DNA from 4 places in the Bacillus haimaensis genome. Region 2 is predicted to be linked to each of the others. Evidence: riboswitches for the same ligand, from Rfam matches in the RefSeq annotation. Region 2 holds a riboswitch; each other region holds the start of a gene.
What was found. Region 2 has a riboswitch for S-adenosylmethionine ahead of metK (methionine adenosyltransferase). Riboswitches for the same ligand answer to the same signal wherever they lie in the genome.

Region 1 (5,868 bases), 1.2 Mb from region 2:
ACCATTGGCGGCTTTCCTAAGTCTTGCTATTACCATGATGGAACAACAGATCCTTCAAACGTTTCATCGATAAACTGTTTCACTTCATCAGAATGATAAGCTTTAATCAGCTTTTTCAATACTGGATCATCCTTGTTCTCCGTGCGGACGACCAATGTATTTACCCAAGGAGAGTCTCCTGGTTCAATGAAAATGGAATCTTTGGTTGGAACAAATCCAAATTCCACCGCGAAGTTTGTGTTGATAGCAGCAGCTGCCAGTTCTTCGAGTTGACGTGGGATCTGGGAAGCCTCCAATTCAATGAATTCCAGGTTTTTTTCATTTTCCTCTATATCCTTTAAGGTTGCATTTGCACCAGCGCCTTCTTTTAATTTGATCAAACCTGCCAATTCAAATAGCTGCAAGGAACGAGCCCCATTAGTTGGGTCATTTGGCAAACCGACCTTATCGCCATCTTTCAGATCTTTAATATCTTTGATGCTAGCAGAATATATGCCCATCGGGAAGTTAACTGTTGTCGCTACATCTGTTAAGTCCAATCCGCGGTCCTTTTTGAACTGCTCCAGATAAGGCTTATGCTGGAAGCTGTTTACATCCAGGTCACCCTCGTCCAACGCGACATTCGGCATTACATATTCAGTGAAAACCTCGATTTCTATATCCAATCCATCCTTTGCCGCGACTTCCTTCACTTTTTCCAATATCTGCTCATGAGGTCCCGCTGTAACTCCGACAATCAGCTTATCTTCACTCAGGGCCTCACTCCCCCCTGATTCACTGCTCCCACATGCAGTAATAACCGATAATAATAGTGCTGTCAGCAAAAATCCTAATATTTTCTTCATCCTACTCTCTCCCTTTTTCATTTATTTTTTCGATTACTTCAAATGCTTCCAAAATATCTGATGCTTCAAATTTCCTTTTCATAAAGTGGATCGACTCTGAAGGAAGCAGGGTATTATCGGCGATTTTTTCTAGCGTCTTTCTATCATTGATGGAAATGCCAAGATCATGGAGGCTCATTGGAAGACCTGTTTTTTCAAAAAATAAAGCCAGATTGCTGATCTCCTCTATTTTTCCTTCCAATGCCAATTGGACGAGTATTCCATATGCTACTTTCTCTCCATGAAGAAGATGATGGGTGGAAGGAATTTTCGTCAATGCATTATGTACAGAATGTGCGGCTGCTATCCTTCCATAGTGATCTGCATAGCCACCCACCATTCCACCAAGCATAATGATGGCGTCGGTGACAGCTCGGAAACTGGATTTGAGCGTTCCCCCTTCTATATCAGCGAGGGCTTGAATTCCCTCTTCCAATATAATGTTTTTACAAAGATCGGCTGATTGCAGCCCTATTTGGACAGGTACCGGAACTGTTTCGAGATCGTAAATAAGGCTCTCCGCCTCATACCATTTGGCAAGTGTATCGCCGATGCCAGCCTTGAAAAACTGGACGGGTGCATTTAGCAAAATTTCAGGTTCCACCAAGACCAAAAGCGTACTTTTCGGAAAAATGGTATACCGTTTAAACTGGCCACTCTCCGAATAGAAAACACTAAGTGGGGTCCAAGCGGCACATGTGGAAGCGACAGTAGGAACCAGGACAACATCCACACGCATTTCGTAGCCCAACGCTTTAGAGAGATCTAACACTTTACCTCCGCCCAACCCGATGATTATGTCCGCGTCCCATGATTCTGCAATATGCCTTATCCGCCTGACTTCCTCATCCGAACATTCACCTCGGTAGTGTTCAAAGTGCACCTGTAGGAATCCGAAATCAGGAATATGCGATTTCACGGCATGCAGTGATTTTGTTCCATGTACGATGAAGACCCTTTTAAACCCATTTGATTCTAAAAATTCAGGAAGTTTTTTAAACACTCCCACCTCCGATTGATAGATGGCTGGTGCACCCTGTACGTTGATCATTTCATTCCTCCCTCCAAAGTTCCAATGCAACAAAAAATCCTCCCTTGAAAACAAGAGAGGATGAGAATACAAAAAAACGTCCTCTCTTATCTTCCAGAACATCGTTGTTCTGCTGGAATTAGCACCTTTTCTATCGATCTAGAAAGGTTGCCGGGCGTCATGGGGCCAGTCCCTCTGCCACTCTTGATAAGAGTTGTAATTTTTGAAACTATTGAATTATTAAAAGATTAAAGTAAGTATATGTTGCTGAAAAGCTTCTGTCAATAAGTTTTTTGAAATAATAAAATGTAAGCGTTTTTACTACTCCTAATCTTGTAAATAGATTGTCACCTTTGAACACGCTGTTGATTTCCGCACTAGGCGCAGCGACCCAAGGGGCGGTGTCGGAGCCTCCTCGGCTTCGCCTGTGGGGTCCCCAGTCTACCGCTATCTCCCGCAGGAGTCTTCGCCTATTGCTCCAATCAATAGCTAGATTCTTAAAACCTACACTAGAAATTAACAGGGCCTTCGTAAAAAAAGTAGAAAGTTAATTAATATTGTTGAAGTTTTCCTCTGCACTAAAAAACTCCAATTAGTCGACAAATTGCTCGGCGAAGGCTAGTTGGTTTTTTACTTGTTGGAATCCTGTGCCTCCTTGGCTGTTTCTTGCTCCTACTACATTTTTGGGTTGTAGGATTTTATAGATGTCTTCTTTGAATAATGGTGAAAACTGCTGGTATTCTTCTATGGTCAAACCTAATAGGAACTTTTGGTTATTTATGGCATACAGGACGATTTTTCCGATTATTTCATGTGCCTGTCTGAATGGCAGTCCCTTTGTTACAAGGTAATCTGCAATATCTGTTGCATTGGAGAAATCCTGTGATACAGCTTGGTGCATCTTATCTTTGTTGACAGTCATGGTACGGATCATCGGAGCAAGAAGGCGCATTGAACCGTCGAGTGTTGCTACTGTATCGAACATCCCTTCTTTGTCTTCCTGCATATCTTTGTTGTAGGCAAGCGGTAGCCCCTTCAAAACAGTCAGCAGACCTACGAGGTTGCCATATACTCTTCCGGTTTTGGCACGGAGAAGCTCTGGGACATCCGGATTCTTCTTTTGAGGCATAATACTAGATCCCGTGCAAAAGGCATCGTCTAGTTCAATGAATTGAAACTCCTGACTCGACCAGATGACCAGCTCCTCGGATAAACGTGAAATATGTGTCATGATTAGCGATGCGTGTGACAGGAACTCAACGATAAAATCCCTGTCGCTGACTGCATCCATGCTGTTCGGGTATACCATATCAAACCCTAATAATTCTGCCGTCTGCTGTCTGTCGATCGGGAAGGTTGTTCCAGCAAGTGCGCCGGCACCAAGTGGTGACCAGTTTATACGTTTCAAGCTGTCCTGCAATCTTTCTTTGTCACGTTCAAGCATCCAAAAATATGCAAGAAGATGGTGAGCAAAGGAAACAGGCTGTGCTCGCTGAAGATGGGTGTAGCCTGGCAGAATGGTGTCAATATTATTCTTTGCCTGATCCATTATCGCTTTTTGCACGTCATTCAAAAGTCCAATGATCGATTTCGTCTGCTTGCGAAGATACAGATGCATATCTGTCGCGACTTGATCATTACGGCTTCGTCCTGTGTGAAGCTTTCCTCCAACAGGTCCTATTTCATCTATTAGCAGCTTTTCAATGTTCATGTGAATATCCTCATGCTCCACAAGAAACTCTACATCTCCATTGTTGATTTTTTGCTGTATCTTCAATAATCCCTCTTTGATTGTATTTGCATCCTCAATGGCGATGATTCCGCAGTCCCCGAGCATCTGCACATGTGCGATACTGCCTTCGATGTCTTCACTAGCCAACTCTTTATCGAAAGTAATAGAGGCAGTGAACGCTTCTACAAGCTTGTCGGTTTCCTTGGTGAATCTTCCGCCCCATAGTTTAGACATAGGATGATAGCCTCCATTTCAAAAAATAAGTTTAATAGCTTGCTACTTTTTCTTTTTTATGAATTTCCACATACACCTTTGTCGGCAGACCCCAGAGCTTGATAAAGCCGACTGCAGCGTTATGGTCGAACATGTCCCCTTTGGAATAGGTGGCCAGTTCCTCATTGTATAAGCTGTTTTCGGATTGACGCCCGACTACTGTATGGTTTCCTTTTTGGAGCTTTACGCGGATTTTTCCGCTTACATGCTTCTGGGTTTCCTCAACGAAAGCTTGTAGCGCACCCACTAACGGGGAATACCATAATCCTTCGTAAATCACTTTTGCCATTTGTTGATCAATGGAGGTTTTGAATTGGGTCACTTCTCTAGGCAATGTCAAAAATTCCAATTCCTTATGTGCCTGAATCAGAATAAGCGCAGCGGGATTCTCGTAGACCTCACGGGATTTGATTCCAACAAGACGATTTTCAATGTGGTCGATACGGCCCACTCCATGCTTTCCTCCTATTTCATTCAGTTCTTCAATCAATGGTACAAGATCCATACTCTTATCATTAAGTGCTACAGGAACACCATTTTCAAAGGTTATTTCAAGGTATTCCGGCTGATCTGGAGTCAATTCAATCGGATTGGTCCATGCAAATGCCGCTTCCGGTGCTTCATTCCATGGATTTTCCAACACACCTGCTTCACAAGCTCTGCCCCAAATGTTCGCATCAATGGAAAATGGATTATCCAAATCTACCGGAATCGGAATATCATGCTTCATTGCATATTCGATTTCCTCATCACGTGTCATACCCCATTCACGTACCGGGGCAATTACTTTCAAGTTAGGGTTAAGCGCCTGAATGCTTACCTCAAAGCGGACCTGATCATTCCCTTTCCCGGTACAACCATGTGCAACGGCTATAGCTCCCTCCTGTTCAGCCACTTCCACCAACAGCTTGGAGATCAAGGGGCGTGAGAGTGCGGAGGATAGTGGGTACTTCCCTTCATACATGGCATTCGCTTTAAGGGCCGGAACGATATATTCCTTCGCAAGCAGTTCTTTTGCATCTACCATGATTGCTTTGATAGCTCCTACATCCAGTGCCTTTTGTTGAATGGAAGCGAGATTTTTCCCTTCTCCGACATCCAGTCCGAGTGCAATAACATCGTAACCATACTTCTCTTGCAGCCATTTAACGGAAACGGAGGTATCAAGACCTCCGGAATATGCTAATACCACTTTTTCTTTAGCCAAATCATTCGTCCTCCCTAGAATAAAAATCTATCTCGTTGTATTTTTATACATTATATCGTAAAAAAAATCATCTTTCCAGTAATAGTTTCAGAATCGCCTTTTGTGCATGCAGGCGGTTTTCTGCTTCATCAAATACGACGGAATGCGGACCATCAATAATGGACGCTGTCACTTCTTCTCCTCTATGTGCAGGCAAGCAATGAAGGAAAATATAATCTTTGTCCGCAAGTTTGCAAAGATCTTCATTTACCTGATAGGGGGAGAATGCTTCCAAGCGATCCGCTGTTTCATTTTCCTGCCCCATGCTGGTCCAGACATCAGTTACCACCACATCTGCTCCTTGTATCATGGTTTTTGGATCTGTACTGCATTCTACCTTAGAACCGGTCAATTTTGCCTCTTCCTTCACAGATTCCAGGATGGCATCATTCGGTTCGTAACCTGTAGGACATGCAATGGAAATATCCATTCCCACTTTAATGGCGCCTTCCAATAGGGAATGGCACATATTGTTGTTTCCATCACCTAAATAACACATCTTCAGCCCTTTTAATTTGCCTTTATGCTCAAGAATGGTCAATAGATCTGCCATTACCTGTGCAGGATGATGGGTATCTGTCAAGCCATTGATGACTGGAACAGTAGAATGCGCTGCAAATTCCACAATCGATTCATGCTCAAAGGTTCGTATCATAAGTCCGTCAACATAGCGGGAAAGCACTTTGGCCGTATCATGGATGGT
Region 2 (5,868 bases):
ATGAAGCGTGTGATAGGAGGTACGCCGAGTAAGGTTCCTGACGAATACAAGTGGCGAACACCGTTGTTTGAGCTTGAGAAGCTTCAGGCTCCCATATTGATAATACATGGCGAGAAGGATCTGAACGTTTCCGTTGAGCATTCCTATCGTTTGGAAAAGCGCGCAAAGGAGCTTGGGAAGCAAGTTGAAAGCTGGTATTATCCGGAGTTTACACATTACTTTCCGCCAAAAGAGAACAGGAGGCTTGTTGAGAGGCTGACCTCTTGGATGAAGGAGCAGGGGGAGTGAAATCATTGGGATGTGGTGATTTTGGATGTGTGTGATGAAGTGGATTTTGGTGGTAGCTTGTGCTGGAAAGACCAGTCAAAGGGTTGATGAAGTGCATTTTGTTGCTCGCTTGGGCTTGAAAAGTCCATCATAGGGTGGATGAAGGACCTTTTGAGCATCGATCCCTATGAAAAAGTCCATCATCAGGAGTATGAAGGACCTTTTGAGCATTGATCCCTATGAAAAAGTCTATCATCAGGAGTATGATGGACGTTTTGGGCATCGAGCCTTATGAAAAAGTCCATCATCAGGAGTATGAAGGACCTTTTGAGCATTGATCCCTATGAAAAAGTCTATCATCAGGAGTATGAAGGACGTTTTGGGCATCGAGCCTTATGAAAAAGTCCATCATCAGGAGTATGAAGGACCTTTTGAGCATTGATCCCTATGAAAAAGTCCATCATCAGGAGTATGAAGGACCTTTTGAGCATCGATCCCTATGAAAAAGTCCATCATTGGGTTGATGATGGACGTTTTGGGCATCGAGCCTTATGAAAAAGTCCATCATCAGGAGTATGAAGGACCTTTTGAGCACCGATCCCTATGAAAAAGTCCATCATCGTGTTGATGAAGGACCTTTTGAGCACCGCCCCCCATGAAAAAGTTCATCATAAGCTCCAATTTCTAATAGGTTCAAATATCAAAAGAGCCATCCGAAAGACAACTTAATGTCATTTCGGATGGCTCCAATATATTGTTAAACGGTTGGTCCACCAAGTCCTAGCACGTCTTCCGGTACGTTTTTGAACTTTGTGAAGTTTTCTTTGAATTTACCAGCCAATTCACGGGCAGCAAGATCATACTTCTCATCATCATGCCATGTTTTCTTAGGCTGCAGCACTTCATCAGGTACACCTGGAACATGCAGAGGGATCTCCACTCCGAAATATGGATCTTTTTCTGTTTCCACATTTGTAAGATCGCCTTCAAGAGCAGCTTGAACCATTGCTCTTGTGTATGAAAGCTTCATACGGCTACCTACTCCGTACTCTCCGCCAGTCCAGCCAGTGTTAACAAGGTAGACCTGGGCATTATGCTCATCGATTTTCTTGCCAAGCATCTCTGCATACGTAGTTGCAGGAAGTGGCAGGAATGGAGAACCGAAGCAAGTGGAGAACGTTGTTTGCGGAGAAGTGATTCCGCGCTCTGTTCCGGCCAATTTACTTGTGTACCCACTCAAGAAATGGAACATTGCCTGCTCTTTAGAAAGCTTGGAGATTGGAGGCAATACTCCAGTTGCATCAGCTGTCAAGAAAACAATGGTTGTCGGGTGTCCCGCGATACTTGGCTGTACAATGTTGTCCATTGCTTCAAGTGGGTAGGCGGCACGGGTATTTTCTGTTAAAGTGGAGTTGTCATAGTCAGCGATTCTTGACTGACCATCGATTACCACATTTTCAAGTACAGATCCAAAACGGATGGCATCAAAAATTTGCGGCTCTTTTTCGTGCGTCAGTCCGATGCATTTCGCATAGCAGCCGCCTTCAATATTGAATACGCCTGTATTGGACCAGCCGTGCTCATCGTCACCGATCAGCTTTCTGTTAGGGTCAGCGGATAATGTTGTCTTGCCAGTACCCGATAAACCAAAGAATAGTGCTACATCGCCTTCACGTCCTACATTGGCAGAGCAGTGCATCGGCATGATACCATTCTCAGGAAGCAAGTAGTTCATGACAGAGAAAATGGATTTCTTCATTTCACCTGCATATTCTGTCCCGCCGATAAGAACGACGCGCTTTTTAAAGGAAATGATGACAAATGCTTCAGAGTTCGTACCGTCAACTGCAGGATCAGCCTTGAAGCTTGGTGCAGAGACAACACTGAATGCGGTTTCATGTTTGGCAAGCTGTTCGTCATTTGGTCGGATGAATAGCTGGTGCGCAAAAAGGTTATGCCATGCAAATTCGTTGATTACCTGGATAGGCAATTGATATTTTTCGTCCGCTCCTGCGAAGCCCTTGAACACGAAAATTTCATCTTTATTTTCTAAGTAGGTTAGTACTTTTTCATATAAACGTTCGAATACTTCCTCAGAGATCGGGCTGTTTACCTTTCCCCAGTCAATCTTATCCTTGGAGATATCCTCTTCCACAATGAATTTATCTTTAGGGGAGCGACCCGTATATTTTCCAGTTGTAGCAACAACTGCACCGGTAGATGTCAGGCTGCCTTCATTGCGGTTTAATACTTTCTCCACTAATTGAGGTACAGAAAGTTGCATTTGCGTGTTGCTTCCGTATATTAATTTAGTTAAACCATTATCAATACCAACCGTTTTCATCATGGATAACTCTCCTTCAACTTGTATATTAATTTCTCATCTGTTAAAAAGTATAACACATTTAATCCAATAGTCCATACTAATTAAAATATTTTATGAAATAAAGTGTGAATCCGTTAACATTTTGTGAAAAAGAGGCTTATGTACATGGACAAATCTACTTAATGATAGCATATGTTTTTTCCTGTTTCTTCATTTAAATAATTTGCCGTTTTTTGTTGACAATAAAGCTTTTATTACGCTAATATAGAACCTTGAACGGATACTCTTATTCCGAGCTGGTGGAGGGGCAGGCCCTATGAAACCCAGCAACCTGCTCAAAGGTAAATGGGCGAGCGCGAAAAAGCACTTCGCTGATTTTTTTGGACAAGAAAATTGTCGCTTGAGAAAAGGTGCTAAACCTGAGCAAGGCATTGACCTTGACCGATAAGAGTGAAAGGCTAATTCTTGAATTCAAACCTTTCCTCAACATTATGGAAAGGTTTTTTATATTTTGCACAAGATAACAAAGAACATCACACAACAGGAAATGAGATCCGTATCAAACATACTGTTATACATGAAGAGAGGTAAAACGCTTTTCATATACAAAAGGAGGAACTTTTTTAATGACTAAACAACGTCGTTTATTTACTTCTGAATCCGTAACGGAGGGACATCCGGATAAAATTTGTGACCAAATTTCCGACTCCATCCTTGATGCTATTCTTACTAATGATCCAAATGCACGTGTAGCGTGTGAAACTTCTGTAACAACCGGATTGGTGCTTGTTGCTGGAGAAATCACTACCTCTACTTATGTAGATATCCCAAAAATCGTTCGTGAAACCATCCAAGGAATCGGATACACTCGTGCGAAGTACGGTTTTGACGCAGAAACTTGTGCGGTTCTTACTTCCATCGACGAGCAATCCGCTGACATCGCAATGGGTGTCGACCAAGCATTGGAAGCTCGTGAAGGACAAATGTCAGATGCGGAAATCGAAGCGATCGGTGCGGGAGACCAAGGTTTGATGTTCGGATTTGCTTGCAATGAAACTAAGGAATTAATGCCTTTACCGATTTCATTGGCTCATAAGCTTTCCCGTCGCCTAACAGAAGTAAGAAAAGAAGAAATCCTTCCATACTTACGTCCAGATGGAAAAACTCAGGTAACTGTTGAATATGATGAAAACGATCAACCGGTACGTATCGATACAATCGTTATCTCTACTCAGCATCACCCGGAGATTTCTTTGGAGCAGATCCAACGTAATGTGAAAGAACACGTAATCAAGCCGGTAGTTCCTGCTAACTTGATTGACGAAAACACAAAATACTTCATAAACCCAACTGGCCGTTTCGTTATTGGTGGACCTCAAGGGGATGCTGGATTGACTGGCCGTAAAATCATTGTTGATACGTATGGCGGATATGCTCGTCACGGTGGTGGAGCATTCTCCGGTAAGGACGCAACGAAAGTTGACCGTTCTGGAGCATACGCAGCACGTTATGTTGCAAAAAATATCGTAGCAAGCGGCTTGGCTGACAAATGTGAAGTTCAACTTGCTTACGCAATCGGTGTAGCACAACCTGTATCCATCGCAGTGGACACTTTCGGAACTGGTAAAGTTTCTGAAGAGAAGCTAGTGGAACTGGTTCGCAACAACTTCGACCTTCGTCCAGCTGGAATCATCAAAATGCTAGACCTTCGTCGCCCTATCTACAAGCAGACTGCAGCATACGGTCACTTCGGTCGTAACGATCTTGACCTTCCTTGGGAGCAAGTGGACAAAGCTGATGCATTGAAAGAGCAAGCGAACGCTTAATAATTATTGTGGCTGCCGCCAAATCAGGTTATGTGCCTGGTTTGGCGGCAGTTTTTTGTTTTGGGGAGTGGCTTGCTAGTTGCATTGCGTAGAGATGTCGGATTTTGTGAGAAAATGCGTTTTATCGATATGCAACTGTTTTTCGTTGATATATTTTTATTTTCATTGATATAATTTTTTTCTCGTTGATATAATGTCCGGAATCGTGGATATATGAAAATTTTCGTTGATATCTTAAAATTGCCTTGCGAAATCCACCTGGGAAACTTCGTATTTCATGAAAAGTAACCTATATAAAAAAAATTCACTCGAAACTGCACAAAAAAACAAGCCATACAACAAAAAAACAGGCGAAATAGATCGCCTGTCTACACTTCTCAAAACTGGTTTAAAGCGCATCCTCCAACAATTCATAGAGGGAGGAGCGTTCTGATTCTCTGTTATTCCATTCATCTTGATACTTTTGCAGGGCCACAAGATCTGTCTCTTTTTCCATCTGTGCTTCCAACTCGAATATTGCAAGTTCCAGTTCCTCCAATTTTGCCTCTATCTTCTCGGGCTCGATGGTAGTTGGGGCATTACTTCTTACTCGTTCCTTAGAAACAATTTCCTTCTTTCTTTCCGTATCTGAAACAACGGTTTGCAATTTATCTTTTTCCAATTCTTTTCTCTTATTCCGAGCATATTGGTAGTTGCCGGTATAAGTGGTGAGCCTCCCGCTTTCGAGCCAGCAAGTTTTCTCAAAATATTTATTCAAAAAGTAGCGGTCATGCGACACGGTAACTATCGTGCCGCCGAAATCCTCTAGCGCTTCCTCCAGGACTTCCCGAGATTCAATGTCCAGATGGTTGGTCGGTTCATCGAGTATAAGGAGGTTGATATCTTGATACATCAGCTGGGCCAAACGTAAACGCATTTTTTCTCCTCCGCTTAAATTTTCCACCCTTTTAAATACAGAAGGACCGTAGAAAAGAAACTTCGCAAGAACATGTCGTGCCTGTTCCTGGGTGATTGGTACGTATTCCCGAAAAGCGTCGATCAGCGTCTGTTTAGGGGTGGCGGCCTCCACATGCTGAGAGAGGTACCCGATTTTCACATTGCTGCCTACCTTTAATTCACCTGAATCATGACTTTCCTCGCCCAAAAGAATTTTCAGGAGAGTGGTTTTTCCTGTTCCATTTTGGCCGATAATCGCTACTCTTTCCTGAAAATAAACATGGAAATCAAGCTGATCAAAGAGCGTACGTCGGCCAAAGGATTTTGCCAAACCTTCCATTGTAAGGACGTCTTTCCCGCTCCGTTCGCTTCCTTCAAATTGAAGACCCATTGCCTTTCTCTCCAGAATAGGACGTTTCACCTTTTCCATTCTATCCAGGGCCTTTTGCATGCTTTTTGCGCGTCGGTGCATCGCAGCATTTGGCGGATTCGCCTGGTTGGCCCATTCCTTCA
Region 3 (5,868 bases), 1.4 Mb from region 2:
GCCTCCTTGGATAGGTCGGGTTCATACCATTCGGACACCGTGATCACACCGTAGATTTCCTTATTGTGTGTAAGTTTATAGGTCTCGCCTTTTGATAGGCTTGCTGCAACTCCTTTTGTCACTGGCAGGGTAACTGGAACAGACCAAACGGTGCCAGTTGCGAGACGCAGCTTTTCCACTACCGATTCGTAATCCGCTTTTCCGAGAAAGCCTGTCAACGGACTGAAGAGGCCGACCCCGATCAGCTCCAGGTCGCTTAGGGCGATGGCGTCTATTTCAATCTCCTTTTCTATAAGACTCGTATCATAATTTGGATGATAGGCCTGCACGAGTGTGCCGCCATGTGGTGTTGGCAAGGACATATTATTCAACCTCTCTTTTTTAAAATTAATCTTTACTCGATACCGGGATTGCCTGCGCCGTGGCACGAAGCATTAAAAATCTCACCCCGAACACGGAAACGAGCACGCCAAGCATCGCAATGACCGGATACATATTCTGTTCGATTAATAGCTGAATCAAGGTGTAGGACAGCACCATCGATAAAACCGGGGAAACGACCCAGACTACCAGCAGCTGCACGACAATATCCTTTTTCAGCACCGCTCTTCCCTGTTTCACAAAACCGATCCCGATTATGGACGAAGTCGTAATCTGGGTGAGTGGGACAGGTATGCCAAAAAGGGAAGCAACTGTCACAATCCCCGCTCCTGTCCCTGAGATAACACAGCCTTCCTCCAGCTTGATCTTCGTGATTTTCTTGCCATTCGTCTCCAGCACCCGCTGACCTAAAAGCAGTGCTCCCACCGCAACAAACAATCCTCCCCATAGAATTCCTTGATTTGTGTCCATGATGCCTGCCCCGACAAGCGGACCAACGGCATTTGCGACATTATTCATGCCTGCCGAGAAGGCTTCGAACACGCCCATCAAGACAACCAGGACCGATAAGACCGGGACCGCCCTTTTGGACTTCACCCATTTGTCTATGAATCTATGCTTCAGCATCCAGCCAGCCGCAATCGCGATGAAGAAGGCGACTACCGGAGTAAGGAGCCAAAACAGTACAATCCAGGCAAGCTTTCCGGCAAAGACAGATTGATAGACGATTCCTGCACCGACTACCGCCCCAACCGTCACTTCGCTTGTGGACAAGGGGATGCCGAATAGATTGGCTAAAAATAAAGATAGAGCTGCAGACATTATGACAATCAGCGCCACCGCAACGGTAAACGTACTTTGCGGTACAATCCCGCTTCCCATCGTTCTGACCACCTCGCCGCCACCGAGCCACGCTCCAAAGAACACGGCGATTCCACATAAAACCAAAGCTGCATTTCTTTTCACAACGCCTGACCCATAGGCAATTCCCATGGATGCTGCCGCACCGCTCGCTCCAATATTCATGGCGAAAAAAAGACCAACGATGACGGCTATGGTAACTAGCATGCTTCTTCCTCCTTTAACCTCTGCCCATCTCTAATTTGTATGAAGGCCACATTCCGTTTTTCCGCTGCCGACCCAGCGCCCTGCCCTTGAGTCCCCTCCGTCGCCGACCGCCTGCGTACAGGGAAAACAGCCGATGCTCGGATAGCCATGGTCATGCAACTCGTTAAAGGGCAGATCTTGTTCGCGGATGTGCGTCCAAACGTCCTCCCACGACCAATGAATGAGGGGACAGATTTTGATGTTCTGGAACTTATCATCCCGATTCAGAAAATCCGTCTTTGCACGAGTCGGCGACTGGTCCCTTCTAAGGCCGGATATCCAAGCCTCTTTTGGGGTTAGTGCTTCCTTTAGCGGCTCCACTTTCCTTATCTGGCAGCATCGTCCCGGATCTCTTTTCCAAAGTGCGGTTCCGTGAGCAGCAGCCTGTTCCTCCAATGTGAGCGCAGGCTTCCTTTTTTCGATTTGAAGATCTGGGAACCGAGCTTCTATCTTCTTAATTACCTCGTAGGTTTCCGGAAAGTGCAGCTCGGTGTCCAGGAACACAATCTGTGCATCCGGCTTCACCTCCTGTATCAGGTCAATCAGGACCATCGCCTCCGCCCCAAAGCTTGAAGCATAGACAATTTCGTTATCCTTGTAGGTGTGGTATGCCCATTCCAGCACTTCCTTTGCACCTTTTGTTTTGGTCTCCACCGGAAAAAGCGAAACTTCTTTCCAATTCTTGAACGTTATCTTCTCCGTCATCTGTTTTGCTGCTCCTTTCTTGTCCACGAAAAAAGGCAGCCCTCCTGCATATGTGTACATGCAGGGGGACCGCCTCTAGTTTGTCTAGTCAGCGCCTATTGTTTTTTCTGAAGGCGAACCTTCTCATTTTTCTCGATTTGAATGACTTTTCCATCCTGTACCACCAAGGTGATAGATCCGAATTTCACAGATTGCAGCATTCTTTCCAAATGAACCATGACATCTTCCCATTCCGCCGATTTCAGATTGGCCCGCCTCCTCTATTCAAATGCTCCAACGCCTCCAAGGGGGGAAAGCGCCAGAGCTGGACAGTAAGCAAACTTGGGTCTTGAAAAATAAAAAACGCCTCTCCCATTTGGAAAAGGCGCATATACTAAGAATGCTGCACCTTATCTTCCAAAATGGGTATCCATTTTGCTGGAATTGGCACCTTGCTTACAGCAGGTTGCCGGGCTTCAACGGGCCAGTCCCTCAGCCGCTCTAGATAAGCGTCTATTATTGTTTGTGCGATGTTAGCTACGTTTGTTACTGCTTGATATTAAAATTAATCCTACCATACACATATGAATTGTCAACAATGTTTTTGCCTATTTTTTTGAATTTTTTATTTTTTGGGAGGATGGTCCTAGACTTGTCGATTCCCCTCTATGCAAAAAAGCTGCAGAAGTAAAAACACCTGCAGCTTTTTCTTATATACACTTATTCATTTCAATCTCTTTGCGCTTTTCCGTCACCAGTACATCCAAGTGGCGATACAGGTTGACGAATTCGCCTGGCAGCAGTCCGCCGTACTCTCCGTCCAGGTTCAGCTGCATTTTTTCATCCGTATGGACTTTGACACGGTTGGCTTTTGTGTAGATCACATGCGGATCCTTCACGTGCTCACCGCGAAGAGCAAGCGTCGCGACACGAATAAAGTCGGCGATGTTTGCTTTCTTCAAAATGATCAAATCAAACATCCCGTCGTTCATGCAGGAGTCCGGTGCAAGCTTCTCGAATCCACCGACAGAGTTGGACAGTGATACGAGGAACAGCATGATTTCTCCTTCAAAGACTTTTCCATCATATTCAATCTGAACATTGGTCGGTCTGATCGAAGGCAGCATTTCCATACCCTTAAGGTAATAGGCCAGCTGTCCGATGATCGTTTTCAGCTTGCTTGGTACCTCGTAGGAAAGCTCGGTCATTTTCCCGCCGCCTGCGATGTTCATGAAGTATTGATCATTTGCTTTCCCGATATCGACCGGCATTGGAACTCCGTTTGCTATGACATCGGCACACGCGATGATGTCATCTCTCGGCAGGTCAAGGGCGCGCGCAAAATCGTTGGTCGTTCCAACCGGGATGATTCCTAGCTGTGGACGATAATCCTGTTCCGCAAGTCCGTTGACCACTTCATTGATTGTTCCGTCTCCACCAGCCGCGACAACCAGGTCATATCTGCGTTCAACCGCAAGCCTTGCAGCCACCGTCGCATCTCCATGTCCGGTAGTAGCATGACAGGATGCTTCATATCCAGCCTGTTCCAACCTCACTAAAACCTCTGGCAAGTGTTTTTTAAACGCTTCACGCCCAGATGTTGGATTATATATTACTCTCGCTCGTTTCATTTTCCCATCATCCTATATTTATATTTAAACGCTTCTATATTAATTTCTATCGATGTATACTAGCACTCATACTTGAAGTCACTCTAATTTAACTATAATTTCCAATCGAACCTGGGTCAACCTCAAATTGACCCCAGATAACATATTAGCCTATTCCCTGCATCAGATGCAATAAAAACGAAAATTGCGAGAACCGTAAACTTTGTAACAAAAAGGGCCAGACCCCAAGCAGTACTACATTCTGTAGCAAATTCCTGCCGGGGTCTGGCCCTCTTTACAAATTTTTTATTCCGCTCGCTTATTTCTGCTCTTCCACGTTTGTTTCTTTTTTGTCGGTGTTTTTTGGTGTGCTGATTTCGTTTGTCAGGCTGTCGATGCTGTTGCGGATGTTGCCTTTGCCTGAGAAGTTTTCGATCAGCTCTTTTACGTCGATGCCAGATGATGCTTTCAGGGATTCCTGAAGCGTGGACATCAGGTTCGTTGCGTAGCCTGTGATTTTGTTGGCACCGCCGTTTTCACCGCTGCTGCCAGTGTCAACAACCGTGATCTTGTCGATGTTACCAAGTGGAGCTGCCACTTGCTTCGCGTATTCAGGAAGCATTTTGATGATCATATCCAAGATAGCCGCTTGACCGAACTGTTCGAATGCTTCTGCGATCTTTTCCTTCGCTTCCGCTTCTGCAAGTCCCTTCAGACGGATAACTTCCGCTTCGGATTCCCCTTGCGCTCTTTGTGCATCGGCTTTTGCGATACCATCGATACGGATCTTTTCCGCTTCCGCTTTTGCCATTGCCTCGATACGGTATTTGTTCGCATCCGCTTCGGCCATTTGCTTCGCCTTGTCTGCTGCCGCTCCCTGTTCCACAGAGTAACGGTCCGCATCGGCTTTCTTCTTCACTTCGGAATCATACTGGCGCTCACGACGCAGAATCTCTTTTTCCTCAAGCTCAATCTGCTTTTGACGCTCGATGATCTGGATCTGCATTTGCTGCTCCGTTACTTCTTGCTTCGCGCGCGCTTCCTCAAGGTGGTACGCCTGGTCGGCACGTGCTTTTGCGATATCCTGCTCTCTGCGGTACTCCGCGATTTTCATTTGGTTCTCTTTTTCCGCTTCCGCGATTTCCGTCGCACGCTCAAGCTCTGCACGCTGTGCATCCTTTGCAGCTTCTGCACGTTTGATACGTGTTTCTTTGTCCGCTTCTGCAGTCGCAATATCCGCATCACGCTTCACTTGCGCGATACGTGGCTTTCCTAGAGATTCTAAGTATCCGTTGCTGTCACGTACATCTTTGATTGTGAAGGAAACGATGATAAGACCCATCTTTGCCAAATCCTGAGACGCTACGCGCTGTACTTCCTGTGAGAATTTCTCGCGATTTTTATAAATTTCTTCTACTGTCATGGATCCCAAAATAGAACGCAAGTGACCTTCTAGTACTTCACGCGCTTCGTTTTCCATGTCTTCTTTAGCTTTCCCTAAAAACTGCTCGGCAGCTGTTGCAATATCACCGATCGAGCTGCCGATCTTGATGATTGCCGTACCGTCTGCCATTACAGGTACACCTTGCTCTGTGTATACTTCCGGAGTTTTAACGTCCAGTTTAATAGAAAGCAAGCTTAATGGATCGGATTGCTGGAACACCGGCACGATAAACGCACCGCCGCCTCGTACAATCTTAATCTTGTTTCCTGCTTCGTCCACGTGTACATTTTTTCCGCCTAGATAACTACCAGTAATAATTAGCGCTTCGTCAGGTCCTGCCGTCTTGTAGCGTGCAACAAACACGACTACCAGTGCAAAAATCAGGATGGCGACGACTGCGATAATGATGGCGATTTCTCCAAATACCATGTGCGATTCCCCCTATTGATTATAAGATTCTAATACTTTTTCGTATGGGGTCACAAAAACTACCCCTTTTTGGACATCGATGATCAGTACTTCTGTTTCGTATGGGATTGCTTCATTCTCAAAGCTCTGCGCCGATTTGGAGACGGTGCTGCCGCCGATGCTCAGTACCACTTCCCCAAAGCCATCCTTCGGTATCGAAATGATGACCTTGGC
Region 4 (5,868 bases), 1.9 Mb from region 2:
GATGGCTCCTTGACTGAATCCGAGCAAGTATAGTTGCGCTTTGTCAATCGGATACTGTTCGATCGCATAATCAATAAAGCTGGTCAGCTTGACAATCGCCTGATCGAATACCTCCCGATGCGGTCTCCCATAACCTTGTATCGTGAAATAAGCGAAACCAGGTGGATGCTCAAGATGTCCCCGAATACTGAAAATGTAGAACTGCTCTTCCAACCCTTCTACAAGCTGCAGCATATTCTGTTCATTGCTGCCAATGCCATGAAATACGAAAATGGCTGGATATTTTTTAGTCGAATCGAGTTTCTTCGGTTGACGCAGCTCATAGATCATCGGTGATTTCATGTTCACTCGTCCCCTTTTGTTATTTATTAAGAATAATATATTCATATTAAGAAACTTATAGTTAAAAAGAAAACCCTTTGAAAAGGTTTGTTGTTTCATAATATGAACATTTGTTACTTATAAGATAACAAGGTGCCTTCTAGATTGTCAACCATTTTTTTGCTAAGATAGAATTAAGTTTTTTATTAGGAAACCTTAGAGGTGAGAAAATGGAAATAGGCTCAAAAATTCGGGCAATACGTAACCGAAAAAAAATAACCATTGCTCAAATGTGTGAAGGCACCGGCCTTTCAAAGGGATTTATCAGCAATGTCGAAAACAATAACACCTCTCCATCCATCAGCACACTGCAGACGATATCGAATTATCTGGGAGTTCCACTTCCCTATCTATTATTGGAAAAGCAGCAGCATATGCGGGTAGTGAGAAAGGCGGAGCGAAACTACTCCACTTTTAATAATTTGAAAATAGAGCATTTGACGTCCAAAGGCGGGCTACGAATGATGATGGTTGAATTCCCTCCCGGTGCTTCCATGGGAGAGGCGAATGCCCATGAGGGAGAGGAAAGTCACCTAGTATTGGAGGGGAAAATCCTTGCAGAACAAGGGGAGGACTCCAGTATTCTTGAAGAAGGCGATTCCTTCAGCTGGAACGCAAGTGTCCCCCATTTTGTCAAAAACATAGGAGACGGGAAAGCCGTCGTTTTAATAAGCATCTATTCTGATACGGAACTGCATGATATTTTTTAAATAGGAATCACGAAATAAGAGGCCTTCGGGAAAGTCCATTGAAGCTGACTTTTCGAACGGCCTCTTCTTTATTTTGCAAGATTCCCGACTATCTTCGCGAGTTTCCTTATTCCTTCTACTATCTCCTTCTCCTCCGCATAGCTAAATGAAAGTCGAAGATACTCTTTTCCTTCTGCCTGATCCAGGAAGAAGTGCTTCCCAGGAATGTAGGCTACCCCTTCTGCCATGGCCTCTGCCAGCATTTCTGCGGTATCGACTCCCGGAATCCTCACCCAGGCAAAATAGCCTCCTTCGGGCACAAACCAAGTGACGGATGTTGGCATGATTGCCTGCAGGGCGGAGAGCATGGCCGCACACTTTTCGCGATAGGTCCTCCTCAGCATCTCGAGCCTTTCCTCGAAGTCGATGTTTTCCAGGAAAGTGGCCATTGTGCTATGGGCAAACGGATGATCGAGGTCTTTTTTGAACCACCATTGTGCTGTAATGAAATCACGCGCTGCTGCTACCCAGCCGATCCTCATGCCGGGTGCTACGACCTTGGAGAGCGATCCGATATGAAGCACCCGTCCTTCTTTGTCCATCGACTTCAATGTTTCGGGGCTTTCGTTGAATGCAAGCTCCCCATAGGCATCGTCCTCGATTATGAGAAAATTGTAGGAGGAGGCAAGCTCCAGCAGATGCTTTCTCCGGTCTGCTGTCAGTGTGGTCCCAGTAGGATTTTGAAAGGTCGGGATGGTGTATAGGAAACGCGGCAAAGCGAGGCCGTTCTGTTTTCTTTCTGCCAGCTCTTTTTCCAATAGATCAGTCTGAAGACCCTGCTCATCGACCGGAATGGATATGTAATGATCCGTGTAGTTCTTGAATATTTCCAAAGCCTCCATATAGGTTGGTGCTTCCATTGCAACGACCGCTTCCTCGTCAAGGAGGATCCGGGCAACCAAATCTATCGCCTGGCATGCACCGGAAGTGATCAATAGCTCCTCTTTGGAAACACGCATTCCACGCTCCGCCAATCTATCTTGAATCTGCTCTTTCAGCTTATCAATACGTGGACTTCCTAGATAGTGAAGAGGTAAATCCCTCTCCTCGTCCAGGAGGAGCGCCACTGCCGCCTTCAGCTCCTGATCAGGAACAAGCTCTGGTGCAGGATATCCCGAATTCAGCCGAATACAATTCTCCGGGATATTTGGCATCCACTCACCAGGCGGACTATTCTTCAATGCAGCTTTTATGTTGTTGGAGAAAAAGGATTCAGCGTCCATGTTCACCATTCCTTTCCGGGGACAGGTCCCTTGTCCCCACTCATTTAAATTGATTTTAAACTTCTTCCTTAATCAGTACCAGTAATTCCTGTTTATAGTTTGCAAACTCTCCAAATTCTCGAAAAAATTACTTCTTGACATTACCTCTTCAACCTATTAAAGTGATAATTATAAATTTTTAAAAAAGAATATACGTTGTATTCTCTTATCGAGAGTGGCGGAGGGACTGGCCCTATGATGCCCGGCAACCGTTCCATATGGAATTGGTGCTAAATCCTGCAGGACATATCTGTGTTCTGAAAGATGAGAGAGGAGCATCCCGATATATATATTGCGGTGAAACCTCTCTTTTCAGGGAGGTTTTTTTATTTTTTATTTTTTATGATTCCTCCCTGGCCAAAAAAAGAAAAAACCTAAAGGGGAGTCATGAGCATGAAGAAGAAATCAATCGTGAAATCAGTTTTTGCCGCAACACTATCATTATCACTACTTTTAACAGGATGTTCTTCCGGAATTCCGGACAGACTGCAGGAGCCAAGGAAAAGGTATCTTTTGAAAATGTACCGGAGCGCTTTGCGGAAGGCGAAGGTGCGAAAATCAAGGTCATCCGTAAAATCGGAGGCGATGATCATACCGCTCAATTCCTGGCAGGTGCCAAACAGGAAGGAGAAGCACTCGGTTTTGAAGTGGATGTATTCACCGCAAACGGGGACAGCGCGAAGTTCCACGATGCGATCGAGCAGGCTATCACTCAGGATTATGATGGGGTCATCCTTTCCCACGGGGACGATGCCGCGACTGTAGAAGGAGTAAAGAAGCTGGTGGAAGCTGGCAAAAGCGTCGTGACGTTTGACTCCAATCCGGATGTCGGAACTGTAGCAGGAGTGACACAGACCTCCCAGGACGATGAAGCACTTGCAAAATTGGCGCTAGATCAGTTGGTGAAGGATTTCAATGGGGAAGCAAATATTGTTTACCTTTGGGTGGACGGTTTTCCTCCAATGGTAAGAAGGAACGCAGTCTATAAGGACACGCTTTCCGGCAATCCCGGCATCAAGGAAGTGGAGCGATTCGGTGTGGCAGCTGCTGATACATCCGTTCAGACCCAGAATGCCGTAGCTGCAATGCTGAATAAGCATAAAAAAGGGGAAATCGACGCCATCTTTGCAACATGGGATGCCTTCGCAATCGGTGCGGCACGCGCGATCCAGGAAGCAGGACGTGACGAGATCAAAATTTACGGAATCGATGTATCCAATGCCGATCTTCAGGAAATCCAGGCGGATAAAAGTCCATGGAAATATACAGCTGCAGTAGATCCGAAACTGATTGGTGCCGTCAATCTGCGTCTGCTTGCAAAGAAGCTCGCTGGCGAGGAAACACCGGAAACCTATGACCTCGAAGCATCCCTCATCTCCCAGGAGGAGCTTCGCAAATCGGATCAAGCCGTCAATATGGTGAATCTCGCAGATATCATTAAAGGCTGGGGAACCTCCTCCGCATTTGAAGAGGACTGGATGAAGGTGCTGAAGGAGCATTATCAGAAGTAGCCAGTATATCGGGCACTCTCTTATCCTAGTGAAGAGAGTGTCTCATTTTTGTGAAAGGAGGACATGACATGGCAGCACAAACTCTTCAAATGACCGATATCTCGATCGAATTTCCGGGAGTGAAAGCATTAAGTCAGGTCGATTTTACAGCGGAAACCGGTAAGGTACACGCTTTGATCGGAGCCAATGGTGCAGGAAAGTCCACACTGATGAAGGTTCTCTCTGGAGCCTACAGTCACTATACCGGCCAAATTGCGCTTGACGGAACCCCCCTCCCCATCCGCACGCCAAAGGATGCACAGGACTTTGGCATCCAGACGGTCTATCAGGAAGTGGATACCGCACTAGTTTCCTATTTGACGGTCGGGGAAAATATCATGCTTGGAAAAACAGTCCGTGAGAATAGGCAGTTCATCGATTGGCGGGGGCTGCATTATAAAGCATCCCTTGTGCTGGAAAAACTGAACATCAGGCTTTCCTCGAAGAAGCTGGTAAGCGAGCTGACACTCGCGGAAAAACAAATGGTGCTGATCGCAAAGTCCATTGCCACCGATTGCCGATTCTTGGTTCTGGATGAACCTACTGCCCCGTTAAGCCAGACGGAGACGAAGGAGCTTTTCCGTATTATAGAAGACTTAAAGAATCAAAATGTTGGCATCATCTTTATTTCTCATCGGCTGCCCGAAATTTTTGAACTCTGCGAGGAGGTCACGGTGATGCGTAACGGAAAGCTTGTGTCCAGGGAAGTGACAACGGCTACTACTCAAAATAGAGTGGTGGAACAGATGCTTGGAAAGAAGCTGGAGGAGCAATTCCCGGAACAACCAGCCATGCTTGGGCAGACCGTGCTGGAAGTGAGCAATCTCTCCGACTCTACTAAACTGAATAACCTTTCCATCAAAGTCTCAGAGGGTGAAATCATCGGAATTGCCGGGCTCGTCGGCGCTGGTAAAACAGAGCTCTGCAAGACACTGTTCGGTCTATCTGACGTTACATCCGGCGACATTTTCATCAAAGGGCAAAAGGTTCAGCTAAAGAGCCCTCATGAAGCGGTGAAAAAGGGTATAGCACTCGTTCCGGAAGAAAGAAGAAAAGAAGGGATCCTTGTGGCTGAAACGGTTACGACGAACCTAACGGCTGCTTCCTTGAACTCGTTCACTTCTTTTTTCAGCTTTTTAGATCGGAAAAAGGAAAGGAAAAAAGCCAGCGAGCTTATTACGAGTCTGGGTATCAAAACCCCCTCCCCAGATACCATTGCCCAGCACCTTTCCGGCGGAAATCAACAGAAAATAGCGATCGGAAAGTGGCTGATCACTGACGCCGATGTGTACATTTTCGATGAACCGACAAAGGGTGTCGATGTTGGGGCAAAAAAGGATATATATGAATTGATTGCCGATTTGGCAAGGCGCGGAAAAGCGGTTCTTTACGCATCCTCGGAAACATCCGAAATAATGGGGATCACGAGCCGTATGTATGTATTGTATGATGGCGAGGTTTCACGGGAGCTTATCACATCAGAGACAAATGAAGAAGAAATCCTATATTACTCAGCAGGAGGAAAGTAACATGCAGGGTACCACATCACTCAGTTCGAACTCTTTGTTTCAATTTTTATATAAATATGGAACCATCCTGACCATTTTCGTATTGATTGCCGTCTTTACGATGGCCAATCCGTCATTTATCCAAGGCAACAACATCATCAGCATTCTTCGATCTATTTCGATCGTCACGATCATCGCCATTGGCATTACCGTTTCACTCGCTGTGAATGGATTCGATCTATCGGTCGGCTCTGTCGCCTCCCTGTCAAACGCGATCGTGATCTCCATGTTTGTATGGTTTTCACAGAATACTTTCATTGCCATTATGGCAGCCATTACCGCTTCTCTGATTGTGGGGCTATTGAATTCCCTGCTGATCGTAAAAGTGAAGATTCCGGATATGCTCCTCACGCTTGCA

Region 1: linked by a shared signal. The riboswitch ahead of ABN702_RS08570 (iron-containing alcohol dehydrogenase family protein) and the one ahead of metK (methionine adenosyltransferase) in region 2 are both predicted to bind S-adenosylmethionine.
Region 3: linked by a shared signal. The riboswitch ahead of ABN702_RS18310 (YezD family protein) and the one ahead of metK (methionine adenosyltransferase) in region 2 are both predicted to bind S-adenosylmethionine.
Region 4: linked by a shared signal. The riboswitch ahead of ABN702_RS16190 (sugar ABC transporter substrate-binding protein) and the one ahead of metK (methionine adenosyltransferase) in region 2 are both predicted to bind S-adenosylmethionine.

What each region holds. Positions count from the first base shown of each region.
Region 1 is NZ_CP158164.1:1,679,950-1,685,817, reverse strand. Features, by position in the region: gene ABN702_RS08575 (MetQ/NlpA family ABC transporter substrate-binding protein) at 30-845, opposite strand; gene ABN702_RS08570 (iron-containing alcohol dehydrogenase family protein) at 847-1,935, opposite strand; SAM riboswitch class I at 2,019-2,128, opposite strand; gene argH (argininosuccinate lyase) at 2,507-3,880, opposite strand; gene ABN702_RS08560 (argininosuccinate synthase) at 3,912-5,126, opposite strand; gene argF (ornithine carbamoyltransferase) at 5,194-5,868, opposite strand, start outside.
Region 2 is NZ_CP158164.1:488,955-494,822, forward strand. Features, by position in the region: gene ABN702_RS02365 (alpha/beta hydrolase family protein) at 1-288, shown strand, start outside; gene pckA (phosphoenolpyruvate carboxykinase (ATP)) at 1,025-2,611, opposite strand; SAM riboswitch class I at 2,877-3,044, shown strand; gene metK (methionine adenosyltransferase) at 3,220-4,419, shown strand; gene abc-f (ribosomal protection-like ABC-F family protein) at 4,808-5,868, opposite strand, start outside.
Region 3 is NZ_CP158164.1:3,594,518-3,600,385, forward strand. Features, by position in the region: gene sat (sulfate adenylyltransferase) at 1-362, opposite strand, end outside; gene ABN702_RS18300 (anion permease) at 388-1,449, opposite strand; gene ABN702_RS18305 (phosphoadenylyl-sulfate reductase) at 1,480-2,193, opposite strand; gene ABN702_RS18310 (YezD family protein) at 2,289-2,411, opposite strand; SAM riboswitch class I at 2,580-2,684, opposite strand; gene ABN702_RS18315 (diacylglycerol kinase) at 2,883-3,803, opposite strand; gene ABN702_RS18320 (SPFH domain-containing protein) at 4,102-5,655, opposite strand; gene ABN702_RS18325 (hypothetical protein) at 5,668-5,868, opposite strand, start outside.
Region 4 is NZ_CP158164.1:3,167,170-3,173,037, forward strand. Features, by position in the region: gene ABN702_RS16175 (alpha/beta hydrolase) at 1-342, opposite strand, end outside; gene ABN702_RS16180 (cupin domain-containing protein) at 552-1,091, shown strand; gene ABN702_RS16185 (PLP-dependent aminotransferase family protein) at 1,160-2,353, opposite strand; SAM riboswitch class I at 2,556-2,663, shown strand; partial or broken gene ABN702_RS16190 (sugar ABC transporter substrate-binding protein) at 2,786-3,903, shown strand; gene ABN702_RS16195 (sugar ABC transporter ATP-binding protein) at 3,972-5,471, shown strand; gene ABN702_RS16200 (ABC transporter permease) at 5,473-5,868, shown strand, end outside.